Regions from separate parts of the Gordonia terrae genome, predicted to be linked through region 1. Evidence: riboswitches for the same ligand, from Rfam matches in the RefSeq annotation. Region 1 holds a riboswitch; the other holds the start of a gene.
What was found. Region 1 has a riboswitch for glycine ahead of gcvP (aminomethyl-transferring glycine dehydrogenase). Riboswitches for the same ligand answer to the same signal wherever they lie in the genome.

Region 1 (7,925 bases):
AGTCGGCGTTGCGGAGGTCGACGAGCACCAGGTGGACGTCGGTGCCTCCGGTGACGACGCTGATACCGCGGCGGGATACGTCGTCGCGGCCCAGCCGTTCGGCGAGGATCGCCGCACCACTCAGGGTCTGGCGTTGCCTGTCGGCGAAAGCCGGCTCGAGTGCCATCTTGAAAGCCGCCGCCTTGGCGGCGATCACGTGTTCCAGCGGGCCACCCTGCTGGCCGGGGAAGACAGCGGAGTTGATCTTCTTCGCCACGTCGGCATCGTTGGTGAGGATGATCCCGCCGCGCGGGCCCCCGAGGGTCTTGTGCGTGGTGGAGGTGACGACATGGGCGTGTGGCACCGGTGACGGGTGCAGCCCGGCCGCGACCAATCCGGCGAAGTGCGCCATGTCCACCATCAGCAGAGCGCCCACTTCGTCGGCGATCTCGCGGAACGCCTCGAAGTCCAGCCGACGTGGGTAGGCCGACCAGCCCGCGATGATCAGCTTGGGGCGATGCTGCCGGGCGGCCGCAGCCACTGCCGCCATGTCGATGCGGTGGTCATCCGGCGACACCTCGTAGGCGGCCACGTCATAGAGCCGCCCGGAGAAGTTGATACGCATGCCGTGGGTGAGGTGTCCGCCGTGCGGCAGCGCCAGTCCGAGAATCGTGTCGCCGGGCTTGATCAGCGCGTGCATCACCGCTGCGTTTGCCGTCGCCCCCGAATGCGGCTGCACATTGGCGTATTCGGCGGCGAACAGCTGCTTGACGCGATCGATCGCGATCTGCTCGATCGCGTCGACAAACTCACATCCGCCGTAGTACCTGCGCCCCGGGTAACCCTCCGCATACTTGTTGGTCAAGACCGACCCCTGGGCCTGCATGACCGAAACGGGTGCGTAGTTCTCCGAGGCGATCATCTCCAGACCGTCTTGCTGGCGTCGCAGCTCGTCGTCGATGAGCTCGGTCACCTCGGGGTCGAACTCGGCGAGAGATTGCGACAGCACCGTCATCACTGGACTCCGTACTCGGACGCGTACTTCGCAGCAGTCCACAGTTCGCCGACCTCGTCGGGAATGACGGCGAACAGCCATCCCTCGCCGTACGGATCGGACGTGACGACCTCCGGGTTCTCGACCGCGGCGGTGTTGATGATCGACACCTTTCCGGTCACCGGCGGGTAGAGCTCGGAAACGGTCTTGGTGGACTCGACCTCGCCGCAGGACTCGCCGACGGTCACGGTGCTGCCCACATCGGGAAGCTCCAGGTAGACGAGGTCGCCGAGATTCTCCACGGCGAGTGCGGTGATTCCGACACGGACCGGATCACCGGTCTGCTCGGCGCCCGGGGCCAGCGCGATCCACTCGTGCTCAGCCGTGTACGAAAGATTCTCCGGGAGTGCTGGGTTGGTCATTCTGATCGTCCTTGTCGTCTTCGCGAAGGTGTAGGGGGGGGTCAGCGTCGGGAACGCTTGTAGAACGGCAGGGCAGTGACTGTGAACTCGTGCGGGGTGCCCCGGACCCCGATGTCGACGGTCGTGCCGACCTCGCCGAACGCCGAGTCGACATAACCCATCGCGATGGGGTGACCGAGGGTCGGCGAGAACGAACCGGAAGTGATGACGCCGATGTCGCGACCGTCCGATCGTGAGGTGATTGCATACCCGGAGCGTGCGGCTCGCCTGCCGGCGCCCACCAGTCCGACGAGTACCCGTCGCGGCGGTTCTTCGGCAATCTTCCGCAACGCGTCGGCACCGACAAAGTCTTTGTGCAAGCGCACGATTCGACTCAGGTTCGCCTCATAGGGAGTGATGGAGGAGTCCAGTTCGTGGCCATAGAGAGCCATCCCGGCTTCCAACCGCAGGGTGTCGCGCGCGGCGAGCCCGGCGGGTTGAGCTCCGAGGGCTTGTCCGGCCTTCAGGAGCGAGCGCCAGACGTGTGCGCAGTGGTCGGAGTGCACGTAGATCTCGAAGCCGTCCTCGCCGGTGTACCCGGTGCGCGCCACGAGCACACCGACATCACTCACGTCGGCGGCGACGATCGCGTAGTACTTGAGGTCATGCACAGACTCTCGTCTGGCATCGGCGACGAGCGGGAGGAGGATCTCCGCGGAGCGTGGACCCTGTAGCGCTATCAGCGCCGTCTCGTCGGATTGGTCCGTGACCGACACGTCGAACGCGGCTGCGCGGCTGAGCAATTCGGAGACCACAGTCTCGCGGTTGGACGCGTTGGCCACCACCAGGAAGTCTTCTGCGGCCAGCCGATAGACGACGAGGTCGTCGAGCACGTGGCCGGTCTCGGCGCACAACAGCGAGTACTTGGCGCGACCGTTGTCGACGACACTCATCTCGCCGACGAGGGCGTGGTCGAGGAACGCTCCGGCATGCGGACCTCGTACAGCGATCTCGGCCATGTGGGAGAGGTCGAACAGACCTGCGGTGGTTCGTACGGCGTTGTGCTCTTCGGTGTGACCGCGGTACTTCAGCGGCATGTTCCAGCCGGCGAAGTCGGTCATCTGGGCGTCGAGCCGCTCATGCTCGGCGGCGAGCGGGGTGGCTTTCATACGGGAACCTCTTCTCTGTCGCCGTCGATGGCGAACGCCTCGGGCGGTGGACACGAGCAGACGAGATTCCGGTCGCCGTGTACGCCGTCGATACGACGCACCGGCGGGAAGTACTTGTCCGCCATCACCGATGGCAGCGGATACGCCGCCTCACGGCGGGTGTACGGATGTGTCCACTCGTCGGCCAGAAGGCACTCGGCGGTGTGCGGCGCCTGGCGTAGGGGGCTCTGTTCGAGCGGCCACCTGCCATCGGCGACAGCTTGGATCTCGGCTCGGATGGCCTTCATCGCCGCCACGAACCGATCCAGCTCGGCCAGATCCTCCGATTCGGTGGGCTCGACCATCAAGGTGCCGTTGACCGGAAAGGACAGCGTCGGAGCATGAAACCCGTAGTCGATCAATCGTTTCGCGACGTCCTCGGCGGTCACCCCGGTGGCCTTGGTCAGCGCACGCAGATCGAGGATGCACTCGTGCGCGACCAGGCCATCGGCCCCGGTGAACAGAACCGGGAACGAGTCGGTGAGCTCCGACGCCAGGTAGTTGGCCGCGAGAACGGCGGTTCGGGTGGCCGCGGCGAGTCCGTCGGGTCCCATCAGCGCGATGTACGCCCAGGTGATGGGGAGGATGCCGGCCGACCCCTGGGGAGCGGCCGAGACCGGGCCGGTCACCCCGTCGGTGTCGAACGGATGCGAAGGCAGGAAGGGTGCCAGGTGCGCGCGCACGGCGACCGGCCCCACTCCTGGCCCACCACCTCCGTGCGGAATGCAGAAGGTCTTGTGCAGATTGAGATGCGAGACGTCGCCACCGAATTCGCCGGGTCTGGCCAGACCGACCAGGGCGTTGAGGTTGGCGCCGTCGACGTAGACCTGCCCGCCGGCGTCGTGGACGAGATCGCAGACCTGGCGCACGTCGGTTTCGTACACGCCATGCGTGGAGGGATACGTGAGCATGATGGCAGCCACGTGATCGCGGTGCTCCTCGAGCTGGTTCCGCAGATCACCGAGGTCGATGTCGCCGCTGCTCGCGGTGGCGACCACGACGACACGCAACCCCGCCAACACAGCCGACGCGGCATTCGTTCCGTGCGCCGATTGCGGGATGAGGCAGATGTCGCGGCCGGTGTCTCCATTGCTGCGGTGGTAGTTGCGAATTGCCAGCAGCCCGGCCAGCTCTCCCTGCGATCCGGCATTGGGCTGCAACGAGACCCGGTCGTATCCGGTGATGTCGGCAAGCCAGCTCTCCAGGTCGCCGATCAGTTCGCGATACCCCCGGGTCTGCTCGTCCGGTGCGTACGGGTGGATGCCCGCGAAGCCCGGCCAGCTGATCGGCTCCATCTCCACCGCCGAGTTGAGTTTCATCGTGCACGAACCGAGCGGGATCATGGTCCGGTCGAGGGCCAGGTCTCTGTCGGAGAGTCGACGAAGGTACCGCTGCATCGCGGCTTCGGACCGATACCGGTGGAACAAGTCAGCCGTCATGAACGGTGAGGTACGCGCCAGGTCCGGCTGGATCCAGCCGGACGTTCGCGAGTCGCGGCTCTGACCGTCGGCGCCGCGGACACCCGCGCTGACGCCGAACGCTTCCAGTACCCGAGCCACGATCGCGTCGGTCGTCTTCTCGTCGCAGGAGATTCCGACGGTGTCGTCGTCGATGAGGCGGAGGTTGACTCCCAGACGATCGGCGGCGAGGACGACGGCGCGACCGCGACCGCTGACCCGCGCGACCACGGTGTCGAAGAAGTCGGCGTGCAACGTGTCCACGCCACCGGCGCGCAGACCGGCGTTGACCGCCGTCGCGTGTCCGTGCACACGCGAGGCGATCGCGCGCAATCCACTCGCACCGTGATAGGCGGCGTACATACCCGCGACGTTGGCCAGCAGGGCCTGGGCGGTACAGATGTTGCTAGTCGCCTTGTCGCGGCGAATGTGCTGTTCCCGGGTCTGCAGGGCCAGACGATAGGCCACCGCTCCGTCGACGTCGCGGGAGACGCCCACGAGTCGACCGGGCAGCATTCGCTCCAGTCCCTGGCGCACCGCCATGAATCCGGCGTGCGGACCACCGAAGAACAGCGGTACACCGAATCTCTGCGCAGACCCAACGGCGATGTCGGCCCCCTGCGCGCCCGGCTCCTCGAAGATGGTCGATGCAAGCAGATCGGTGGCGACAGTGACCAGAGCATCTTGCTCGTGCGCCCGGTTGATGAGTGCCGAGAGGTCGCGGACCTGCCCGGTGGAACCGGGGTTCTGGATGACGACCCCGAAGAACTTCTCCTCGGGCAGTCCGCGCGTCGTGTCGTGCTCGATCAGTTCGATCCCCACGGCTTCGGTTCGTGCGCGGACGACAGACAGGGTTTGGGGGAAGCAGTTCGTGTCGACGACCACCGCCGCGGGCGCGGACTTGTTCGCCCGACGCATCAGCAGAATCGCCTCGACCACGGCGGTCGCCTCGTCGAGCAGTGACGCTCCGGCAACCGGCAGGCCGGTGAGGTCCTCGACCACGGTCTGGAAATTCAGCAGAGCCTCCAGGCGGCCCTGTGAGATCTCGGGCTGGTACGGCGTATAGCTCGTGTACCAGCCGGGCGCCTCGAGCAGGTTGCGTCGCAGTACGGCCGGTGTGACGGTGTCGTAGTAGCCGAGTCCGATCATCTGCACGCGCTGTTCGTTGCGCGCTGCCATCGCCCGGAGCGCGGCCAGCACCTCGGTCTCCGAACGTGCGGCCGGCGTGTTCAGCGGCGAATGCGTCCGGATCGAGTCCGGTACCGCGGCGTCGATCAGTTCGTCGAGGCCGTCGTACCCGACGGTGTCGAGCATCCGACGGGCACCGGAAGCGTCCGGGCCGATGTGACGAGAGGTGAAATCACCTCGTAAAGAATTGTGGGACAAGAGATTCTCCGAGATCTCATGACCGCGCCGCGGCGCGATCAGCGGATGCTTGCCCTCCCCGTCTCTGTCCTGGTACCTGAGAGTCCCGACCCGCAAGGGGCCATACACCTTCGGTAAGCGCGGCGGCTTTCTCCAGAGTTGCCTCTGCGTGATCAGTGCGGGGCCTGAGAGATTCCCGGGGAGGAACTTGCTCCTACGGCTCTCCACGGACCGCCGGGTCCTGGAGTTCTCCTGATACGCATCGAGCGGCGGATTCGGTTGTGTGACACCCACCATAGATCACTGATCGGCATTCCGCACGGTTTGAGTCCATTTAGCGGGATTTCGTTCGCTGTTCCGTGCAAGAATGAGGTCGGTCCCGTGCTGTGCTTCAGCGCGCGCCATCTCCTACCTCGCCGACCACCGGGCCGACCGACGGCGTGTCACGCCCCGCGAGGTACCCCACCACCATCAGCGAGGAATCATGTCGGTCACCAATGAAGGACGACGACTTCTGCGGCTCGAGGTGCGCAACAGTGCATCCCCCGTCGAACGGAAGCCCCCCTGGATGAAGAAGGCCGTGAACACCGGCCCGGTGTTCCAGGAGGTCTCGACGGTCGTGTCCGATCACGACCTGCACACGGTGTGCCGATCGGCCGGCTGCCCCAACATCTTCGAATGTTGGAACGATCGCGAAGCGACCTTCCTCATCGGCGGCGAACAATGCACCCGCCGGTGCGACTTCTGCCAAATCGACACCGGCCGTCCCGATGACCTCGACCGTGACGAGCCGCGCCGGGTCGCCGAATCGGTGGCGGCGATGGATCTGCGGTACGCGACGGTCACCGGGGTGGCACGTGACGACCTCGACGACGGCGGAGCGTGGTTGTACGCCGAGACCGTCCGGGCCATCCGGGCCGCGTGCCCGTCGACGGGCGTGGAACTCCTGATCCCCGACTTCAGCGGCGACCGCCGCCAACTCGATGAGGTCTTCGCCTCACAGCCATCCGTGCTGGCTCACAACGTGGAAACCATCCCGCGGCTGTTCCGTCGCGTGCGCCCGGCGTTCGACTATCAGCGTTCACTCGCGGTGATCACGGCCGCAAAAGCGGCCGGGCTGATCACGAAGTCGAACCTGATCCTGGGTATGGGCGAGTCGGACACCGAGGTCTACGACGCGTTGGCCGACCTTCGCGCCGCCGACTGCGACCTGGTGACCATCACCCAGTACCTGCGGCCAAGCCCTCGACATCTTCCGGTGGACCGGTGGGTTCCTCCGGACCAGTTCGAGGAATTCGCCAAGACCGCCACCGACCTCGGTTTCCTGGGCGTCATGTCCGGCCCGCTGGTGCGCTCTTCTTATCGCGCGGGTCGACTGCATGCCGCAGCCGTGCGGAGTTTGCAGACGTGACGAGAAACCCTCGACCAGGCATTTTTCTATTTTCGTACCGGTACTCCGAACATTTTCCACCGAAATAGGCTTGCAGCGTTCGGTTTCCCGAACTATGATCTAGGTCATGCACAGCGCAGACGGAGCCAGTACCGGAACGCGGCACTCGTCCCCCACGATTGCGGTCATCGGGACCTTCGACACCAAGGCCGTCGAGCTGGCCGACCTCGCCGATCACATCGAGGATCTGGGCGGGCGAGTCATCTTCGTCGACACATCGGCGCGCCTCACCGCGATTCCGGACGAAGCGACCATCGGTGACCGTCCGTTCGTCGATCAGAATGCGGTGGCCGTCGCAGCCGGGAGTTCGATGCAGGAGATCGACTCACTGCCGCGCGGCGAAGCCGTGTCCGCCCTTCGAGCCGGGGTGACCCGGCTGCTGACCGACATGGCCGCCGGTCGCGGCATCGACGGGGCCGTCTGCATGGGTGGCGCCGGAACCCACATCGCCGGCCCGGCCCTGCAGCAGCTCCCCTTCGGTTTCCCGAAGCTCATCGTGTCCCCGCTGGCGTCCGGCCGACGGACCTTCGAGCCGTACGTCGGCATCCAGGACGTCGCCGTACTCCACTCCGTCGCCGACATCGTCGGCGTCAACTCGCTCACCTCGGTGATCTACCGCAACGCGGCAGGGTTCATCGTCGGAGCGGCCACCGCGGCGCGGCGGGATGACGTCGACGCCACTGCCGAGCGGCCGCTGACGGTGGCCGTCTCCATGAATGGGAACACCACCCCGACGGTGGATCGCATTCACGATCACCTACGTTCCGCGGGAAGGGCATTCGTCGCCTTCCACGCCAACGGCACCGGCGGAAAGGCCCTCGAGTCCGCCGTGGAGCACGGGCAGGTCGATGTCGTCATCGACGTCACCACAACGGAACTGAGCGGACACCTGGTCGGCGGTCTGATGGACCCGGGCCCGGAGCGAATGGAGACAGCCGGCCGGCTGGGGCTCCCCCAGGTGCTCGTACCCGGTTGCATCGACCTGATCACCTGCGGCACACCGGCCGACACCGAGCGGGAGTTCCCCGGCCGCACCTACTTCGGGCACAATCCCGAGCTCACGCTCGTCCG
Region 2 (7,925 bases), 2.8 Mb from region 1:
GACTTCACCTCGACATCGAGATCGACCCGTCGTCGCCGATCGGATCCACCGACCCGGCAGGCATCAAGGACGTCGTCGTCGAGTCCGCGATCACCACGATCATGGACTTCGAGGACTCCGTCGCCGCCGTCGACGCCGAGGACAAGGTCATCGGCTACCGCAACTGGCTCGGCCTCAACAAGGGCGATCTCGCCGAAGAGGTCAGCAAGGGCGGCAAGACCTTCACCCGAGTGCTCAACGGCAACCGCGAGTACACCGCGCCCGACGGCACCGCCTTCGACCTACACGGCCGCTCGCTGCTCTTCGTCCGCAACGTCGGACACCTGATGACCAACGACGCCATCCTCGACGCCGACGGCAACGAGGTCCCGGAAGGAATCCTCGACGGCCTGATCACGTCGCTGATCGGCATCCACGGCATGTCCGACAACGGACTGCAGAACTCGCGAACGGGTTCGGTCTACATCGTGAAGCCGAAGATGCACGGGCCCGACGAGGTCGCCTTCACCGTCGAACTGTTCGGCCGCGTGGAGAAGGTTCTCGGCCTGCCCGAGAACACGCTCAAGGTCGGGATCATGGATGAGGAGCGCCGCACCACGGTGAACCTGAAGGCGTGCATCAACGCGGCTTCCGAGCGCGTCGTCTTCATCAACACCGGGTTCCTCGACCGCACCGGCGACGAGATCCACACGTCGATGGAAGCCGGCGCGATGGTGCGCAAGGGCGAGATGAAGCAGCAGACCTGGATCGGTGCCTACGAGAACTTCAACGTCGACACCGGTCTGCACGCGGGCCTGCAGCACAAGGCGCAGATCGGCAAGGGCATGTGGGCCATGCCCGACCTGATGGCCGACATGCTCGAGCAGAAGATCGGGCACCCGAACGCCGGTGCCACGACCGCATGGGTTCCGTCGCCGACCGCCGCCACCCTGCACGCGCTCCACTACCACCAGGTGGACGTGTTCGAGCGCCAGGACGAGATCGCCAAGCGCGACCCCGCCTCCGTCGACGACGTCCTCACGATTCCCCTCGCCCCCAAGACCGATTGGTCCGACGAGGAGAAGCAGCAGGAACTCGACAACAACTGTCAGTCGATCCTGGGTTACGTCGTCCGCTGGATCGACCAGGGCGTCGGCTGCTCGAAGGTGCCCGACATCCATGACGTCGCGTTGATGGAAGACCGTGCGACACTGCGCATCTCGAGTCAGTTGCTCGCCAACTGGCTGCGGCACGGCATCGTGACCGAAGCCGACGTCGTCGCATCGCTCGAGCGGATGGCCCCGGTCGTCGACCGTCAGAACGCCGGCGACCCGACCTACCGTCCACTGGCGCCGGACTTCGACTCCAACATCGCGTTCCAGGCAGCGAAGGAGCTCATCCTGGAGGGCACGACACAGCCCAGCGGCTACACCGAGCCGATCCTGCACCGCCGTCGCCGCGAGTACAAGGCGGCGAACCCGGCGGGCTGACCGCGCCGGTCTCGACATAGGCGATACGACCGTGCCGAACCGTCCAGGATCGGCACGGCGTATCGTCGTACCCTGCACTGCGCACCGGGTCGCCACGGCCGACCGGGCGAGGGACGCACCGAGCAGGGAGGGCATCGGCGTTGGCACATCATCGGAGTAGCGGCGGGGAGAGCATCCGTAGCCGCGGCGTGAGCCGAGGTGTCGTCGCCGCCCTCTTGTCGATCCTGCTCGTCGCCGCAGTCGTCGTCACCTGGCGAGACCTCGGCGATCGGATCGATCGCCAGGCCGAACAGGCCGCCGCGCAATGCGTCGAAGGCCGTGAGTCGGTCCCGATCATCGCCGACCCCGACATCGCGCCGGGGCTCGCGGCGGTCGCCCGCAACTTCGGTGCGACCAATCCGGTCGTACGCGACAAGTGCGTCACCGTCGACGTCCGCCCGGGCGACGCCAAGATCACCCTCGACGGTCTGTCGGGGTCGTGGGACACCGAGTCGATGGGCGCCCATCCGGCCGCCTGGGTCCCGCAGTCGTCGGTGTGGTCGGCAGATCTCGCGGCGGCGAAACCCGATGCGATCGAGGGCAACACACGCTCCCTGGTCTCGACACCGGTCGTTCTGGCCGTGTCGCCCGAACTCGACACCGCCCTCCACGGACGTCTCGACTGGTCTCAGATCCCCACGCTGCAACGTCGGGACAACTCGCTCACCGACTTCGGCCTCCAGGGCTGGGGGTCGCTGCGGATGGCGATGCCGATCGGGGCACAGTCCGACGCGAGCGCACTCGCCGCCCAGGCGGTCGCCACCCGCGTCACCCGGACCACCGGTCCGCTGACGACAACCGACGCCGAGTCCCCGCGGGTGAGCTCCAGCGTCCGCGCCATGCTCGAGGGCGCCCCGCTCTCCCCGGACGGGACACCCCAGGGCGCCGCGACGACGATCGCCGACGCCCCCGATGCCGCTCGGGCGCCGATCCACGTCGTACCCATCACCGAGCAGCGCCTGTTCCAGATGACCCGCGACGACGACCGTGCGCGGCTGGCCGAACTGATCCCGTCCGGTCCGACACCGATCGCCGACTATCCGGTGATCCGTCTGTCGGGACCGGAGGTGACCGAATCGGCGACCGATGCCGTCGCCGAGTTCATCCAGTTCGCCTCGGAACCCGAGCAGCTCCGGTTGCTCACCGAGCTCGGTTTCCGGGGCGACGCCCCGATGCCCGCGGCCACGCCGACGGTGACCTTCCCCCGGACTCCGAACCCGATGCCCACCCCCGAGGACGGCGCGATCGTCGCGATCAACCGGCTGGTCTACGGGCCGGCCAGCGTCCCGGCGAGCTCGACGGCAGCGTCGGTGCCGTCGGGAACCGCGGGCGGTTAGAAGCGACGGCCGGGGTCGTTTCGATACGGCTCGTCGCTACGCTCCTCACCTACTCAACGAGCAGGCGAGGAGCTTCCCGAGCGTCGGGTCAGCTGCTGTAGGCCTCGATGGGCGGGCAGCTGCACACCAGGTTGCGATCGCCGTACACCCCGTCGATCCGCCGGACGGCCGGCCACACCTTCGCCCGGCCACCCGCGGACGGCAGCCCCTGCGGGTAGACGGCGAGTTCGCGCGAGTACGGATGTTCCCACTCACCGACCAGCGACTCGGCGGTGTGCGGCGCACCGCGGAGCGGGTTGTCCTCGGCGGGCCACTCCCCTCGTCCGACGAGTTCGATCTCGCCGCGGATCGCGATCATCGCGTCGCAGAAGGCGTCGATCTCGTCGAGGTTCTCGCTCTCGGTGGGCTCGACCATCAGGGTGCCCGCAACCGGGAAGCTCATGGTCGGGGCGTGGAAACCGTAGTCGGCGAGCCGTTTTGCGACGTCGTCGACGGTGACGCCGGTCGCCTTGGTGATGGCCCGCAGATCCAGGATGCACTCGTGGGCGACGAAGCCCTCCTCGCCGGTGTAGAGCACCGGGTAGTGCTCACCGAGCCGCTTGGCGACGTAGTTGGCAGCGGTGATGGCCGTCAGCGTCGCCCGGCGCAACCCGTCTGCCCCCATCATCGCGATGTAGGCGTAGGTGATCGGCAGGATCGCCGCCGAGCCGTACGGTGCGGCGGCGATGGTCGCCGAGCCTGGCAGCTCGTCGGCGAGCGGGTGTCCCGGCAGGAACGGGGCGAGGTGCTCCCGGACCGCGACCGGTCCGACGCCCGGTCCGCCGCCGCCGTGCGGGATGCAGAAGGTCTTGTGCAGGTTCAGGTGACTGACGTCGCCACCGAAATGCCCTGGTCGTGCCACGCCGACCAGCGCATTGAGGTTGGCGCCGTCGACGTAGACCTGTCCGCCGGCGTCGTGGACGGCGCCGCAGACCTCGCGCACGTCGTGCTCGAAGACCCCGTGCGTGGACGGGTACGTGATCATGATCGCCGCGATGCGACCCTCGTTGGCGTCGATCTTCGCGCGCAGATCGTCGAGGTCGACGTCGCCGTTGTCTCGGCACCCGACCACCACGACGCGCATTCCCGCCATGACCGCCGAGGCGGCATTGGTGCCGTGGGCGCTCGACGGGATCAGGCAGACATCGCGGTCGCCGTCGCCGCGGCTGAGGTGGTATCCCCGGATCGCCAGCAGGCCGGCGAACTCTCCCTGCGACCCCGCGTTCGGTTGCAGGCTGACGCGGTCGTATCCGGTGACCGCCACGAGCCAGTTCTCGAGGGTGGCGATGAGCTCTCGGATCCCCGCGGTGTCGTCGGCCGGAGCGAACGGGTGCAGCTGCGCGAAGCCGGGCCAGGTGATGGGTTCCATCTCGGTGGTGGCGTTGAGCTTCATCGTGCACGACCCGAGCGGGATCATGCTGCGGTCGAGCGCGATGTCCTTGTCCGACAGGGCTCGCAGGTACCGCAGCATCGCGGTCTCGGTGCGGTACCGGTTGAACGCCGGGTGGGTGAGGAACTCGCTGGTGCGGTTCTCGATCGGCTGCGTGAACGCACGCGGCGTGACGCCGGCGACGTCGAAGGCACGCAACACCGCATCGAGGTCGGCATCGACCGTGGTCTCATCGCAGGCGATGCCGATGGTGTCGGCGTCGACCCGGCGCAGGTTGACACCCTCCTGGCGAGCCCGGGCAACGACGGTATCGGCCTGACCCGGGGCGTGCACCTCGATGGTGTCGAAGAAGTTCGCGTGCGCGACCGAGAATCCGCCGGCCGCGAGCGAGTCGGCCAGCCGGGCCGCCGCGGCATGGGTGCGGCGCGCGATGGCGCGCAGCCCCTCGGCGCCGTGGTAGGAGGCGAACATGGCGGCCATCACCGCCAGGAGTACCTGCGCGGTGCAGATGTTGCTCGTGGCCTTCTCGCGGCGGATGTGCTGTTCGCGGGTCTGCAGCGCGAGCCGGTAGGCCAGGTTGCCGTCGGCGTCCTTGGAGATCCCGACCAGACGGCCCGGGAGTTGCCGGGCGTGCTTCGAGCCCACGGCGAGGTATCCGGCGTGCGGCCCGCCGAAGCCCATCGGCACGCCGAAGCGCTGCGTCGTGCCGAAACAGACGTCGGCGCCCTGCTCGCCGGGCGGTGTCAGCAGGGTCATCGCCAGGAGGTCGGCACCGGCCGCGACGAGTGCGCCGCGGTCGTGCGCCGCGTCGATGATCGCGGTGGCGTCGACGATGCGACCCGACGCACCCGGTACCTGGAGGATCACGCCGTAGAACTCGCCGTCGGGAAGTCCGCATCCGGGGAGCTCGGGATGCAGTGACGCCTCGACGATCTCGATGCCCAGCGGCTCGGCGCGCGTGTCGAGCACCGCACGCGTCTGCGGAAAGAGGTCGGCGTCGACGACCACGCGCGGAGACTTCGACTTGCCCGCACGGCGCATCAGCGTCATCGCCTCGGCAGCCGCGGTGGCCTCGTCGAGCATCGAGGCGTTGGCCACCTCCATCCCGGTGAGGTCGGCGACCATGGTCTGGAAGTTGAGCAGCGCCTCGAGACGTCCCTGGCTGATCTCGGGCTGATAGGGCGTGTACGCGGTGTACCAGGCCGGATTCTCGAGCACGTTGCGGAGGATGACGCCGGGCGTGTGGGTGCCGTAGTAGCCGAGCCCGATCATCGACCGAGCGACGGTGTTGCGTGCGGCCAGGTCGCCGAGCTGAGCGAGAACCGCACTCTCGCTGAGGGGCTCGGGTAGTGCGCCGAGTACGTCGGAGTCGAGTTCGTCGGCGATGACCGCCGGGATGACGCGGTGGGCGAGGTCGTCGAGTGAGGTCGCGCCGATCGCTTCGAGCATGCGCCGGGTCTCGTCGGCGTCCGGACCTACATGACGGTCGACGAAGGCGGCCGAGACCCCGGGGGCGGGGGCTGTGGACGGGTCCGGGGTGTCGGACGGGGTCGCATCGGTGGTGGACACAGGTGGAGGGCACCTCTCGCAGGCGCCGGTGCGCGCACCGGCTGCTGGCCCTCCCCCTCTGTCATGTCGTCGGCGGCAGCCGATGTGACGCCTGAGAGATTCGGTGCCCCGCAGCGCTGCGCGACGACCTTTCACCGTGGGCGGACGACGGATCGTCACTTTCCAGAGACGTCGTCACCACCGCGGTCCTGGGTGCCTGAGAGTTTGACGGAGAGGTGTTGCTCCTTCGGCGGCCGCCGGCATCTCTGCCGTCGGCGCTCTCCCGCAGCGTAGCGACGCGGGGCCAGTCTACGCGGAACGCGGACTAGCCGGTGCGACGGGCGCGGTTCTTGCGGCGCGCCGCGAGTTCGTCCTCGGGCGCGGTTTCGCTGACACCGCCGTCGGCCCGTTCGCCGGGGAAATCCGCGATGGTGCCGGTCAGTTCACGCATGGCGCCGCTGACCGCGATCCCGAACACTCCCTGCCCGCCTTGGAGCAGGTCAACGACCTCTTCGGCCGACGTGCACTCGTACACCGTCGTGCCGTCCGAGAAGAGGGTGATCTTGGCGAGGTCCTCGACACCGCGCTGGCGCAGGTGGTCGACGGCGACTCTGATGTTCTGCAGCGAGATGCCGGTGTCCAGCAGACGCTTGACGATCTTGAGGACGAGGATGTCCTTGAACGAGTACAGGCGCTGGCTGCCGGATCCCGCGGCTCCGCGGATCGACGGGACGACCAACGACGTACGGGCCCAGTAGTCGAGCTGACGATAGGTGATCCCGGCGATCTGGCACGCGCTCGGCACGCGGTAGCCGACGAGCTCGTCGGGCACGGTGTCGTCCGGGAACAGGCCCGGGGCGATGTCTCCGAGACTGCCCTGGGTCGGGACGGCGTCTACACGCTCGGCCACCGGACGATCGGGTGACTGGTCGCTCGACGTCGTTTCGTTGTCGACCGGACGATCGCCCACTTCTGACTCCCTCGCAAAGCTCGGATCGGACGCCGCACCACGGTGCCTGACGTCCACGTCCACAGTACGCGGTCCAGGCTGTTTCCGGTCGGCCGATCATCTTCATCGGCCCGTGTCCGGTGCTCGATGTCGCTGATGACGCTATGCGGCGGATGACCGGGGATCAACGCGACTCGCCACGACACTGAACCTCAACTTGAGATCGAGACAATCGGTGACCGGCCGGTGTCGATTCTGTGATCTGGCTTTCGGCTGCGGAGCCGGCCCGCCTGCCCCGACCTCGGAACGGACCGCTCAGGCCCCACTCGCCTTGAAGTCGTCGGGTGAGACGTTGTCGAGGAACTCCTTGAACTTCTCGACCTCGTCCTCTTTGACCTCGTCGGCCTGCGCCTCGGGCGCCTCGTCCGAGTCCTCGTCCGGGATGAGCAGGCCGGCCTCGGCGAGCACCTCTTCGTCGGCGATGATCGGGACCTCGGCGCGCATGGCGACCGCGATCGAATCCGAGGGCCGCGCCGACACACGCAGATCGCCGGTGAAGATCATCTCGGCATAGAAGGTGCCCTCTTGCATGTCCACGATCCGGACCTCGAGCAGGGTCTGCCCGAACTCTTTGATCAGATTGACGATCAGGTCGTGTGTGAGAGGGCGGGGAGGCTCGATCCCCTTCTGTCGCAATGCAATCGACGCCGCTTCGCTCTGGCCGATCCAGATCGGCAGGTAGCGTTCGCCGTCGACCTCACGCAGCAACAACACCGGCTGGCTCTGCGGGGGTTCGACCCTGATGCCCACCACACGCATCTCGCTCATCTCGCACCTCCCAGACGCCTTGTACGGCGCTCGATTCAGTGACCTCGACGCTACACCGACTGAGTGAACAGCGGCGGCCGACTCGCGGCGGTCTTCCGACGGTCGTTGCTGTTCAGTCCGGTGCGACGACGCGCACCGGAGGCCGACGGCGCGCCGGGAATTCAGTCCAGCGCGCCCTTGACCGCAGCCTTGACCAATTGCGTGTGCAGCGTCACCGACAGCGCGGCGATCTCGCGTACGAGTTCCTCGGCGCGATCCCGCGCACCCGTGCCCTTGCCCTTCGCGATCGGGCCGGCGATCTGGGCGACCAGACCCGCCTCCCGATC

Region 2: another riboswitch for glycine. It lies ahead of gcvP (aminomethyl-transferring glycine dehydrogenase); the one in region 1 lies ahead of gcvP (aminomethyl-transferring glycine dehydrogenase).

What each region holds. Positions count from the first base shown of each region.
Region 1 covers NZ_CP016594.1:208,670-216,594, reverse strand. Annotated here, with positions in the region: gene glyA (serine hydroxymethyltransferase) at 1-994, opposite strand, end outside; gene gcvH (glycine cleavage system protein GcvH) at 994-1,395, opposite strand; gene gcvT (glycine cleavage system aminomethyltransferase GcvT) at 1,437-2,543, opposite strand; gene gcvP (aminomethyl-transferring glycine dehydrogenase) at 2,540-5,440, opposite strand; glycine riboswitch at 5,480-5,571, opposite strand; gene lipA (lipoyl synthase) at 5,889-6,815, shown strand; gene BCM27_RS01030 (Tm-1-like ATP-binding domain-containing protein) at 6,922-7,925, shown strand, end outside.
Region 2 covers NZ_CP016594.1:3,105,584-3,113,508, forward strand. Annotated here, with positions in the region: gene BCM27_RS14025 (malate synthase G) at 1-1,469, shown strand, start outside; gene BCM27_RS14030 (substrate-binding domain-containing protein) at 1,610-2,845, shown strand; gene gcvP (aminomethyl-transferring glycine dehydrogenase) at 2,934-5,843, opposite strand; glycine riboswitch at 6,017-6,118, opposite strand; gene BCM27_RS14040 (MerR family transcriptional regulator) at 6,148-6,792, opposite strand; gene BCM27_RS14045 (bifunctional nuclease family protein) at 7,087-7,599, opposite strand; gene ftsR (transcriptional regulator FtsR) at 7,761-7,925, opposite strand, start outside.